DNA from 2 places in the Streptomyces sp. NPDC002845 genome. Region 1 is predicted to be linked to the other one. Evidence: riboswitches for the same ligand, from Rfam matches in the RefSeq annotation. Region 1 holds a riboswitch; the other holds the start of a gene.
What was found. Region 1 has a riboswitch for cyclic di-AMP ahead of ACWD3C_RS20005 (M23 family metallopeptidase). Riboswitches for the same ligand answer to the same signal wherever they lie in the genome.

Region 1 (5,665 bases):
TGATGATCACGCGGTAGGAGTCGACCATCCGGCCCGCCGCCCTGCCGTCCGACAGGAGCGAGCGCAGCTGCTCGATGTCGCCGTCGCGGACCATCTTCCAGAACTCGGCGCCGTCCGCCGGGTCGGTGAGCGGCAGGTTCACGTTCCGCACACCCGGCAGCTCGACGTCCGGACCTTCCAGCTGCTGGTCGGCCGCGTTGCGGAAGTCGAAGATCGTGTGCAGGTCGAGGGAGGTCAGGAACGCGGCGTCGTCGTCGGTCGCGTGCGCCAGATGACCGCTGCGGAACAGCACCCCGTGCCGAACCCGCCGTCCGTCGACCGTCGGCAGTCCGCCCACATCGCGGAAGTTGCGCACACCGGTCAGCTCGGGCTCGGTCGACGGGATCTGCTGCGTCACGAAGGGCTCCTCGCATTCGGCCGTCGGCGCCGATCGTCGACGGGGCGCGCACTCGACGATACGACATCGATGCCCACGGCAATGAGTTGTCCACAGGCGTTTGCCTGCGAACCGCCGCGCCCCTGATGATGTTGGGGGCTGATCAGACCTGATCGCACCTGTTCGAATATGTGAGGGCTTGATGTTGGAAATCGGCGGAGACGGCCGCACCTGGCTTCTCTCGGGGCCCACCAGCAGCTACGCGCTGCGTCTCACCGAGGCCGATGAGCTGCTGCACCTGCACTGGGGCCCGCGCATCGCCCTCGTCGACGCCGAGGCGCTCGCCACCCTGCCGTTGCGGGGTTCCTCGGCCTTCGAGTCCCCGCTCGACGGGCACGAGGAGTACCCCGTCGAGGGCGGCAACCGCTTCGTACGGCCCGCTCTCTCCGTACGGACCGACGAGCGGCGCGGCACCGAGTGGACCTTCGCGGGGTACGAGGCCGAGGACGACGAGCTGCGGCTGCGGTTCGCCGACGACGGGCTCGGCATCACCCTGCACTACCGGATGCGCGACGACGTCGTCGAACGCCGGGTGACCCTCACCAACGAAGGGACGGCCGCGGTGGAGCTGCTGCGCGCCGACTCCGCGACCTGGACGCTGCCGCCGCGCGAGGGCTGGCGGCTCTCCCAGCTGCACGGGCGCTGGGCGGCCGAGTCCCGGCTCGTGCGCACCGACCTCACCTACGGTGAGAAGGTCATCGGCAGCCGGCGCGGGCACACCGGGCACCAGCACCTGCCATGGGTCGCGCTCGACACCGAGGCGACCGAGGAGAGCGGCGAGGTCTTCGGGTGCGCGCTCGGCTGGTCGGGCTCCTGGCGGATCGCCGTGGCCCAACTCCCCGACGCGGGCGTGCAGATCACCGGCGGCGCCGGATACGACGACTCGGGCCTGCTGCGGCTCGGCGCCGGGGAGACGTTCACCACCCCCGTCTTCGCGGGGCTGTGGAGCGACGGCGGGTACGGCGGGGCGAGCCGGGCCTGGCACGCGTACCAGCGCGCGTACGTCATCCCGGACGCGGACCAGGACCGGCCGGTGCTGTTCAACTCCTGGGAGGCCACCACTTTCGACATCTCCGAGGACCAGCAGCGGGCGCTGGCGCGGCGGGCCGCGGACATGGGCGTCGAGCTGTTCGTGGTCGACGACGGCTGGTTCGGGGCGCGCACGAGCGACCGGGCGGGGCTCGGTGACTGGACGCCCAACCCCGACCGCTTCCCGTCCGGGCTGGGGCCGCTCGCCGACGACGTGCACGCGCTCGGCATGCAGTTCGGCATCTGGGTCGAGCCCGAGATGGTCAACGCGGACAGCGACCTGTACCGGGCGCATCCCGACTGGGCGCAGTTCCAGCAGGGGCGCCGGCGGACCGAGATGCGTAACCAGCTCGTACTCAACCTCGCGCGCGAGGACGTTCAGGAGTACCTGTGGGAGCAACTCCACGGGCTGCTCTCCAGCGCGCCCATCGACTACGTGAAGTGGGACTTCAACCGCTGCTTCACGGACGCGGGCTGGCCCGGTGAGCCGTACCCGCAGAAGCTGTGGGTCGAGCACGTGCACGCCTTCTACGGTCTCCTCGACCGGCTGCGGGCCGCGCACCCGGGGGTCGCCTTCGAGTCCTGCTCGGGCGGTGGCGGCCGGATCGACCTGGGAGTCATGGCGCGTACGGACCAGGTGTGGACCTCCGACAACACGGACCCGCTCGACCGGCTCGCCATCCAGCACGGCTTCAGCCAGCTCCACCCGGCGCGGGTCATGGCGGCCTGGGTCACCGACAGCCCGAACACGCAGCTCAACGACCGGGTCAGCTCGCTGCGGTTCCGGTTCGTGAGCGCCATGGCCGGGGTGCTCGGCGTCGGCGGCGACCTCACCGAGTGGAGCGAGGAGGAGCTCGCCGAGGCCCGGGACTGGGTGCGGCTCTACAAGGAGATCCGGCCGGTCGTACAGCGCGGCGACCTCTACCGGCTCAGCCCGCCGGCCGGCGGGCTGAGCGCGGTGCAGTACGTCCTCGGCGACGAGGTCGTCGTCCTCGCCTGGCTCCAGGCCCAGCACTACGGAGAGCCGGTCGCCCCGCTCCGGCTGCGCGGCCTCGACCCGACGGAAGCGTACGAGTGCCGCGAAACGGGCGAAGTGCACCGAGGTGCGGTGCTGTTGCATCACGGGTTGCGGACGGGGCTGCGTGGTGACTTTGATGCGGCAGTTATCCGCCTGCGTCGCATCTGAGCGTTCTGCCCGAAATGGAGCCTGAATTCCAACTGGCCCTGGAATAAACCGCACTGAGTCGATGCCGGGTGACCAGGGTCATATTCGTGACCGTGCGTGGCCGCCATGCTCACGTAATTTGTGCGCGCTTTCAGGGTGGTTAGGAAAAGGTAAAGATCGCTCATTTACGGAGGGTGACCGTGAATAGGCGCATGGATCACAGAAGGAGACGCACAGGAAATCCCAATGGTTGTCCCGAGTGGCACAAGTCGCTTACGTTCTGCCTCAATCCGGACGGACGCCCAATCCTGCCGCCGACCGGAGCCGCAGACCGACCCTGAACGGCAGGAGCGGGGGACCCACAGGTATGACGCCTGTTCCGGTCTCCGGAACGGCTAGGGGTTAAGTCGTGCGCAAGCACGGCCGGGCATCTCCAGTCCGCACCCGACAGCTCACCTCGCAGGCGCCGGAGAGGAATTCGTCATGCCCGCGAAGGGTAAGCACCGCCGTCCGAAGTCCCAGCGTTTCACCCGCTCGATCGCCGTTGCCGGAACCGGCGGCGCCGCGCTCGCCCTTCCGCTGATCGGGGCCACCGGAGCCAATGCCGCCACTCCGGCGGCCGCGGTTTCCCAGAGCACGACCTCGGTTTCGCAGAAGGCCGCCACCGAGAAGTCGGCGACGCCCCGGAAGGCCGCGGAGAGCGCCGCCGAGAAGCCCGCCGCCACGAAGAAGGCGTCCACGCGGACCTATTCGGTGAGGGCCGGTGACTACCTCTCGAAGATCGCCGTGGAGCAGGACGTCAACGGCGGCTGGAAGAAGCTCTACTCGGACAACCGTGAGGCGATCGGCGCCGACCCGTCGCTGATCCACCCGGGCCTGAAGCTCACGCTCGGCGGCAAGGCCCCCTCCACTGGCGGTGGCGCGCCGACCGGGACCACCCGGTCGTCGAACACGTCGAGCGAGGCGAAGGCCGAGTCCAACGCCGGTTCCGAGGCCGAGGCCGAGTCCAAGGCCAAGTCCTCCTCGTCGGAGAAGGCCGAGGAGCCGACCTCCCCCACGTCGACCACTCAGACCGCCGACACCGTCGGCGCCTCGGGCTTCGGCCTCCCCCTTCAGGGAGCCACCGTGGGCACCGCCTACAAGACCGCGGGCAGCATGTGGTCCAGCGGTTACCACACCGGCGTCGACTTCGCGGCCCCGACCGGCACCAGCCTGAAGGCCGTCGGCGCGGGCGCCGTCGTCTCGGCGGGCTGGGGTGGCGCGTACGGCAATCAGGTCGTCATCAGGCTCGCCGACGGCTACTACGCCCAGTACGCCCACCTGTCCTCGATCTCCGTCTCGGCGGGCCAGTCCGTGTCCGCGGGCCAGCAGGTCGGCCTCTCCGGCGCGACCGGCAACGTCACCGGGCCGCACCTGCACTTCGAGATCCGTACGACCCCGGACTACGGCTCCGACCTCGACCCGCTGGCGTACCTGCGGTCGAAGGGCGTCACCATCTGACGTTCACCTCGCTCCGAAGGCCGGACCCCACGATCCCCGGGGTCCGGCCTTCGGCGTTTCCGCGTGGCCCCGAGGGGTGGAAGAGGGAAGGAGCGCGGACAAGTCCGGGCCGATCCTTGGGCAGAGCCCGTATGCGGCGCCACTGGCTGTGACGCATGTGCCGACAACCGAGCCGTTGCTCGTCGCGAACGAGCCGCACCGCGTCCGGATCGTCTCGGACGGCTCGACCGTCCAGTGGTGGAACAACGGACGGCTGGTCTTCGACCACGTGGACCAGGAGCCTTGCACGAGTGGGCACTTCGCCTTCCGGACGGTGTGGAGCCATTTCCGGATCACGGGCTTCCGGGTCTGGCGCAGTTGACGGCCGTATTCCAAGTTGGCCAAGACTTGACGAGTGGCCTATCTCACCGCGCGTCAACCCTTTCCTACGGTCGCGTAGCTCACACCCAAAGGTGAATCATGTTCCGATGTGGCAGACGATTCGAAGAATGACAGCAGATCAGTGATCGGGTCGTACGTGGCGGTGGGGGACAGCTTCACCGAGGGCGTCGGCGACCCCGGCCCCGACGGGGCGTTCGTCGGCTGGGCCGACCGGTTCGCGGTGCTCCTCGCCGACCGGCGGCCCGAGGGCGACTTCGACTACACCAACCTCGCCGTGCGCGGGAAACTGCTCGACCAAGTCGTCGAGGACCAACTCTCGAAAGCCAAGGAGCTCGCACCGGACCTGGTCTCCTTCTGCGCGGGCGGCAACGACATCATCCGGCCGGGCACCGACCCCGACGAGGTCGCCGAGCGCTTCGAACGCGCGGTCGCCGATCTCACCTCGTCCGTCGGCACCGTCATGGTGACCACCGGCTTCGACACCCGTGGCGTACCCGTGCTGAAGCATCTGCGCGGCAAGATCGCCACGTACAACCTGCATGTGCGCGCCATCGCCGACCGGTACGGCTGTCCCGTACTGGACCTGTGGTCGCTGAAGACCATCCAGGACCGGCGTGCCTGGGACGACGACCGGCTGCACCTGTCGCCCGAGGGGCACACACGCGTGGCGCTGCGGGCCGGCCAGCTGCTCGGCCTGGACGTCCCCGCCGACCCGGACCAGCCGTGGCCTCCGCTGCCGCCGCGCGGGACCCTGGAGGTCCGCCGCGACGACATCCACTGGGCGCGCGAGTACCTCGCGCCGTGGATCGGGCGGCGGCTGCGCGGGGAGTCCTCCGGGGACCGTGTGGTGGCGAAGGGACACCTGTCCCCGGACGACATCAAGACGAGGATCGGGGAAGCGGTCTGATCACCGCGGATGCGGTGAGGACCGGGTACTGCTCCGGTTCCGGCGACGCTGTGGGCGAAGCCGTTGCGAGGGAGTGTTCAGCCGGGGGAATGTGACGCTCTCCGCGAGAGGGCCACATTCGCCGGGGCCTGGCTGGCGAGCTGTGCGGCGGTAGGTTGTGCGCGCACTCATCAAGGTGCGGCATTCGCCCCGGTGTCGCCGGGCGGGGTGTGTCGCCGCTGCCGTCGGACGGGACCTGCGCACCGCA
Region 2 (5,665 bases), on a different contig from region 1:
CATGTCTCCGCCGTCCTGCGCAAGCTCCAGCTCTCCAACCGTCATGAGCTGACCCGGTGGGCGACGGCGCGGCGACTGGTGTGACCGGGGCCGGTGACGGCTCGCGACCGACGCCACCCCGTGCGGCGCCCGGCTCACACGACCCGAGTGGCTCCCGCGAACGGCATCTCGTCGATCGGGGCCAGCCGGACCGGGGCCGACGGGTTCGGGGCGTGGATCATCTGGCCGTGGCCCACGTAGATGCCGACGTGGCTGATCCCGGAGTAGAAGAAGACCAGGTCACCTGGCTGGAGTTCGGAGCGCGCGACCCGCTGGCCGGCGTCGATCTGGGCGTACGTCGTGCGGGGCAGTGAGATGCCGGCGGAGCGGTACGCGGCCTGGGTCAGGCCCGAGCAGTCGAAGGCGTCGGGGCCGGTGGCGCCCCAGACGTAGGGGCTGCCGAGTTTGGAGTAGGCGTACGAGACGGCCGCCGCGGCGCGGGAGTTGGGCGCGGCGGCGGTGGAGGACGACGGCGAGACGGGGCCCGGGTCCCGTACGGCCGCGGAGGAAGAGCGCGAGGCGTGCCCCGTCCCGCCCTCCCTGTCCAGCTGGGCGCGCTCCTCGGCCGACAGCCGGGCGAGGAGCTGCCGGGCCTCGGCCAGCTTCCCGGTGATCGTGCCCTTGTGCCGCTTCAGCTCCGCCTGCCGTGACTTGAGGGAGGTCAGCTCGATGTGTGCGGCCCCCCGCAGCTGTTCGATCTCGCGCAACTGCTTGCGCACGCGTGCCAGGTCGGAGGCCTGCCGGCTGCCGACGCGTTCGGCGAACGCGGCGCCCTCCAGGTACCGGTCCGGATCGCCGGACAGCGCGAGCTGCACCGCAGGATCGATGCCGCCGCCCCGGTACTGGGCGGCCGCCATCGAACCCAGCTTGTCCCGCGCCGAGTTGAGGCCCTCCGTGCGGCGCGCGGCCTCGTCCCGCAGCTCCTCCAGCCGCTCCTGCGCCTTGTCGGCCTTCTCCTTGGCCCCGTTGTACTTCTCGGTGGCGGCCTCCGCCTCCTCGTACAGCTTGTTCACCTTCGCCTTGACCTGCGTCGGTGTGAGTTCGGGCTCGGCGTGCCCGGTTCCGTCGAAGCCGGTCGCACTCGCCGCGCCCGCGAGGGCGATCGTGGCGGCGGTGCGGGCCGTATTGCCGCTGAGCGAGCGCTGTCGGGGCTTGCGGTGCGCTGCCACGTGGACTCCACGTCCTCTCGTACGGCCGCCGTCTGCACACAGACCGCCTGGGGGAGCGGTTGCACGTCCGGCGGCGCCCGCACAGGGGGAGCGGGACGCCGCCGGACCTTCTCGGCGGGGTGTCCGACTGCCGCCCCTGGCCCGGGCGGCGGTGGGGAGCCGGTCACCTGGTGGAGGACGCTAAACCTGACCGCGACGGCGGCGTGACGCGTTGTACGGAACTGGCGCGGGTGGACCGCCGGGTGACCGCATACGACCGTGATCCCGGTCCGCCGCCGACGACTTCGCGCGGTGCGATGACCAATGCGGCGATTCCGGGACATCGGGGGGCCGTGCGGTGCTATGGGGCGCATATATGCGAGTTTTCGGGGTGGCCCTGCGGACTCTCCGGGGGCCGGTCCGGTGTCGGACAGCGGCCAGGGGCCTTAATAGGCTCCGCCCCATGGACGTACTCATTCACATCTTCGTCGCCCTGCACATCATCGGCATCGCCGCCCTCCTGGGCGGCTTCCTCACCCAGATGAAGGCGATGGGCGAGGGCACGGCCCGCTTCGTCCCCGCGATGCTCCACGGCGCGCTCACCATGCTCGTCACCGGCGTGGTCCTCGTCGGCCTCAACCAGGCCGACGATCAGACCGTCAACAACGTCAAGGTCGGAGTGAAGCTGGCGCTGCTGGTCGTGATCCTCGGGCTCGTGTATGTGAAACGGGACGAGGAGAAGGTGGACAAGGGCCTGTTCGGGCTGGTGGGGCTGCTGACCACGGCCAACGTCTTCATCGCGGTGATGTGGACCTGAGGAGGGCAGCCCCCGGAGCGCCTACGCCCGTCTCACGTCACGCCGGCCGCACCACGCTGTGGATCGACGACTCCCCGTCGTAGAAGATCGACTCCTCGCGGACGTACGTGCCGGGCTTGGGTGCGTGGATCATCATGCCGTTGCCGATGTAGAGGCCGACGTGGCTGATGTCGTCGTAGAAGAAGACCAGGTCACCGGGGGTGATGTCGGCGAGGGAGACCGTGGTGCCCGCCTTGACCTGGTCCCAGGTGGTGCGCGGGAGGTCGACGCCGGCGGCCTTCCAGGTGGCCTGGGTGAGGCCGGAGCAGTCGTAGGAGTCGGGGCCGGTGGCGCCCCAGACGTACGGCTTGCCGATCTGGGCGCGGGCGAAGGCGAGGGCCTTGGCGGCCTTGGTGGCGTAGGTGGGGTCCTCCGCCACGGTGCTGGTGGAGGCGCTGGGTTCCGTTGAAGTCGAAGCCGAGCCGCTGGGAGCGCTGGTGGTCTCCTGCTGCTCGGTCTGGGCGGCCTGCGCCGCCGCCTGCTGCTCCGCGAGCTCCTGCGCCTTGCGCTCGGCCTCCTCCTGCTGCTTCCGCTCGATCGCCGCGAGGCGGGCCTTCTCCTCGGCGGTGAGCTCCGAGAGCAGTTCGCGGGCCGCGGTGAGCTTCGCCTGGACGGTGGCCTTGGTGGTCTTGAGCGTGCTCTGCGACTCGGTGAGCGTTTCGAGGCTCTCGGTCGCCTCCTGCCGCTTCTCCTCGGTCTCGGCCTGCTGCGTGATGTACTCGTCGACGGTCTCCTTCTGACGCTCGGTCAGACGATCCATCAGCTGGTTCTGGTCGAAGTAGTCCTGGGGACTGTCGGCCAGCAGGAAGGTCGCCGTGCCGGAGTCGGCCGCGCCGGTGCGGTACTGGGCGGCGGCGAACGAACCCAGCTTCTCCCGCGCCTCGTTGAGCTTCTCCGTGCGCTGGGCGACGTCGTCCAGGAGGGTGTCGACGCGCTCCTTCTGCTTGGTCGTCTTCTCCTTGACCGCGTTGTACTTCTCGGTGGCCGACCCGGCCTGGCGGTAAAGGTCGCCGACCTTCTTCTCGACCTCTTCGAGGCTCGGCTTGTCGTCGGTCGAGGGAGCGGCGTCGGCCGTCTGCGAGAGCAGGGCCACGGAGGTGAGGGCGGCCGTCGCGAGGGCGGGGGTGCGTATGCCTGTGCGGGCAGGACGCGGCTTTCGGTGCGGCGCCATGGCGCAGCGACTCCTTCCGTTGTCCGCCTACCGAGTTAGCTGTCGGGTTCGGGCGCGTGCTTCGGAAGGTTTGCCCTACGACTCCTGCCGCGGACGGCAGCCGAGTCGATTCACCCCAAGGTCGGTGGGTCCCCGGCTCCGGCTGCCACGCGGGCGCACCGGACTCAGCGGAGGCAGTACGGCCCGGCGACGTTCGCCGGTGGGGGTCGTACGGCCTGTTTAGCACGCTAGCCAACTCGTGTGGCCCCTGGGAAGGTTGATGTTCGATATGCCCGATACGTTTTCGTGACCTTATCTTGAAGCGGTGGCGGCCGCGGCCGGTTCTGGATGGTCTAGGAATGTTTGTAGGGTTTTGTGATGTTCGCCCCAATCTGGCAGTGGGCTCAGGTGGCTTGGTTGCGGACCGCGACAGTGTGACGCTTGAGGGTGAGAGGCGCCCGGGGCGGCCGACTCTGGAGGATCCCCCGCCGCTGAGCGCCGCCCCGCAAGGAAAAGCGGCCGGATTCCCAGGGTGGCGGCGGGGTGTCAGTGGAGCAGCCTAGACTCGGAGAGCGATGAGCAGCCTCTTTGACGACAGCTTCCTGGCGGACCTCAAGGCCCCGCGGGCCCACGAGGAAGAACCCCCGCCGCCGCCCGAGGACGATCACGTACCGGAGCCGGTTCCGGACGATCTGTTCGGCGGGAAGTTCGACGTGCCGCCGGACCGGGACGCCTACTACCGCGACGGCGCCCCACGCCCCGCCATCGACGCGGCGGCGCTCCTGGAGGGGCTGAACGACAACCAGCGCGCGGCCGTCGCGCACTCCGACTCGCCTCTGCTCATCGTGGCCGGCGCCGGCTCCGGCAAGACCCGTGTGCTCACCCACCGCATCGCGTACCTGCTGGCCGAGCGGAACGTGCACCCGGGGCAGATCCTCGCCATCACCTTCACCAACAAGGCCGCGGGTGAGATGAAGGAGCGCGTCGAGCAGCTCGTCGGCCCGCGCGCGAACGCGATGTGGGTGATGACCTTCCACAGCGCGTGCGTGCGCATCCTGCGGAGGGAAAGCAAGAAGCTCGGCTTCACCTCGTCCTTCTCCATCTACGACGCCGCCGACAGCAAGCGCCTGATGGCCCTGGTCTGCCGCGACCTGGACCTCGACCCCAAGCGCTTCCCGCCCAAGTCCTTCAGCGCCAAGATCTCGAACCTGAAGAACGAGCTGATCGACGAGGAGGACTTCGCCGCCCAGGCCTCCGACGGCTTCGAGAAGACCCTCGCCCAGGCGTACGCGCTCTACCAGTCGCGCCTGCGCGAGGCCAACGCGCTCGACTTCGACGACCTGATCATGACGACGGTCAACCTGCTCCGCGCCTTCCCGGACGTCGCCGAGCACTACCGCCGCCGCTTCCGGCACGTCCTGGTCGACGAGTACCAGGACACGAACCACGCGCAGTACGCCCTCGTGCGGGAACTGGTCGGCACCTCCGAGCACCCCGTAGACGTCCCGCCCAGCGAGCACGACGTCCCGCCCGCCGAGCTGTGCGTCGTGGGTGACGCCGACCAGTCGATCTACGCCTTCCGGGGCGCGACGATTCGCAACATCCTCCAGTTCGAGGAGGACTACCCGGACGCGACGACGATCCTGCTGGAGCAGAACTACCGCTCCACGCAGACGATCCTCTCCGCCGCCAACGCCGTCATCGAGCGCAACGAGTCCCGCCGCCCCAAGAACCTGTGGACCAACGCCGGCGCGGGCGCCCGGATCACCGGCTATGTCGCCGACACCGAGCACGACGAGGCCCAGTTCGTCGCCGACGAGATAGACCGCCTGACGGACGCGGGCGAGGCGAAGGCCAAGGACGTCGCCGTCTTCTACCGTACGAACGCCCAGTCCCGTGTCTTCGAAGAGGTCTTCATCCGCGTCGGCCTGCCCTACAAGGTCGTCGGCGGCGTCCGCTTCTACGAGCGCAAGGAGGTCCGGGACGTCCTGGCGTACCTGCGGGTGCTGGCGAACCCGGAGGACTCGGTCCCGATGCGCCGCATCCTCAATGTGCCCAAGCGGGGCATCGGCGAGCGCGCCGAGGCGATGATCGACGCCCTGGCCCAGCGGGAGAAGATCAGCTTCACGCAGGCGCTCCGGCGCGTCGACGAGGCGTACGGCATGGCCGCGCGCTCCACGAACGCCGTCAAGCGGTTCAACACGCTGATGGAGGACCTCCGTACGATCGTCGAGTCCGGCGCGGGCCCGGCGACCGTCCTGGAGGCGGTCCTCGAACGCACCGGCTATCTGGCCGAGTTGCAGGCCTCGACCGACCCGCAGGACGAGACCCGTATCGAGAACCTTCAGGAACTCGCCGCCGTGGCCCTGGAGTTCGAACAGGAGCGCGGGGAGGGCGAGGCGGGCACGCTCTCCGACTTCCTGGAGCAGGTGGCCCTGGTCGCCGACTCCGACCAGATCCCCGACGAGGAGG

Region 2: another riboswitch for cyclic di-AMP. It lies ahead of ACWD3C_RS00455 (NlpC/P60 family protein); the one in region 1 lies ahead of ACWD3C_RS20005 (M23 family metallopeptidase).

Annotation. Positions count from the first base shown of each region.
Region 1 is NZ_JBSFUU010000025.1:83,386-89,050, forward strand. It holds gene ACWD3C_RS19995 (tyrosine-protein phosphatase) at 1-397, opposite strand, end outside; gene ACWD3C_RS20000 (alpha-galactosidase) at 579-2,651, shown strand; cyclic di-AMP (ydaO/yuaA leader) riboswitch at 2,950-3,109, shown strand; gene ACWD3C_RS20005 (M23 family metallopeptidase) at 3,114-4,130, shown strand; partial or broken gene ACWD3C_RS20010 (DUF6250 domain-containing protein) at 4,297-4,491, shown strand; gene ACWD3C_RS20015 (SGNH/GDSL hydrolase family protein) at 4,633-5,418, shown strand.
Region 2 is NZ_JBSFUU010000001.1:112,563-118,227, forward strand. It holds gene ACWD3C_RS00440 (LuxR C-terminal-related transcriptional regulator) at 1-84, shown strand, start outside; gene ACWD3C_RS00445 (NlpC/P60 family protein) at 135-1,208, opposite strand; gene ACWD3C_RS00450 (hypothetical protein) at 1,651-2,004, shown strand; gene ACWD3C_RS00455 (NlpC/P60 family protein) at 2,042-3,214, opposite strand; cyclic di-AMP (ydaO/yuaA leader) riboswitch at 3,224-3,394, opposite strand; gene pcrA (DNA helicase PcrA) at 3,769-5,665, shown strand, end outside.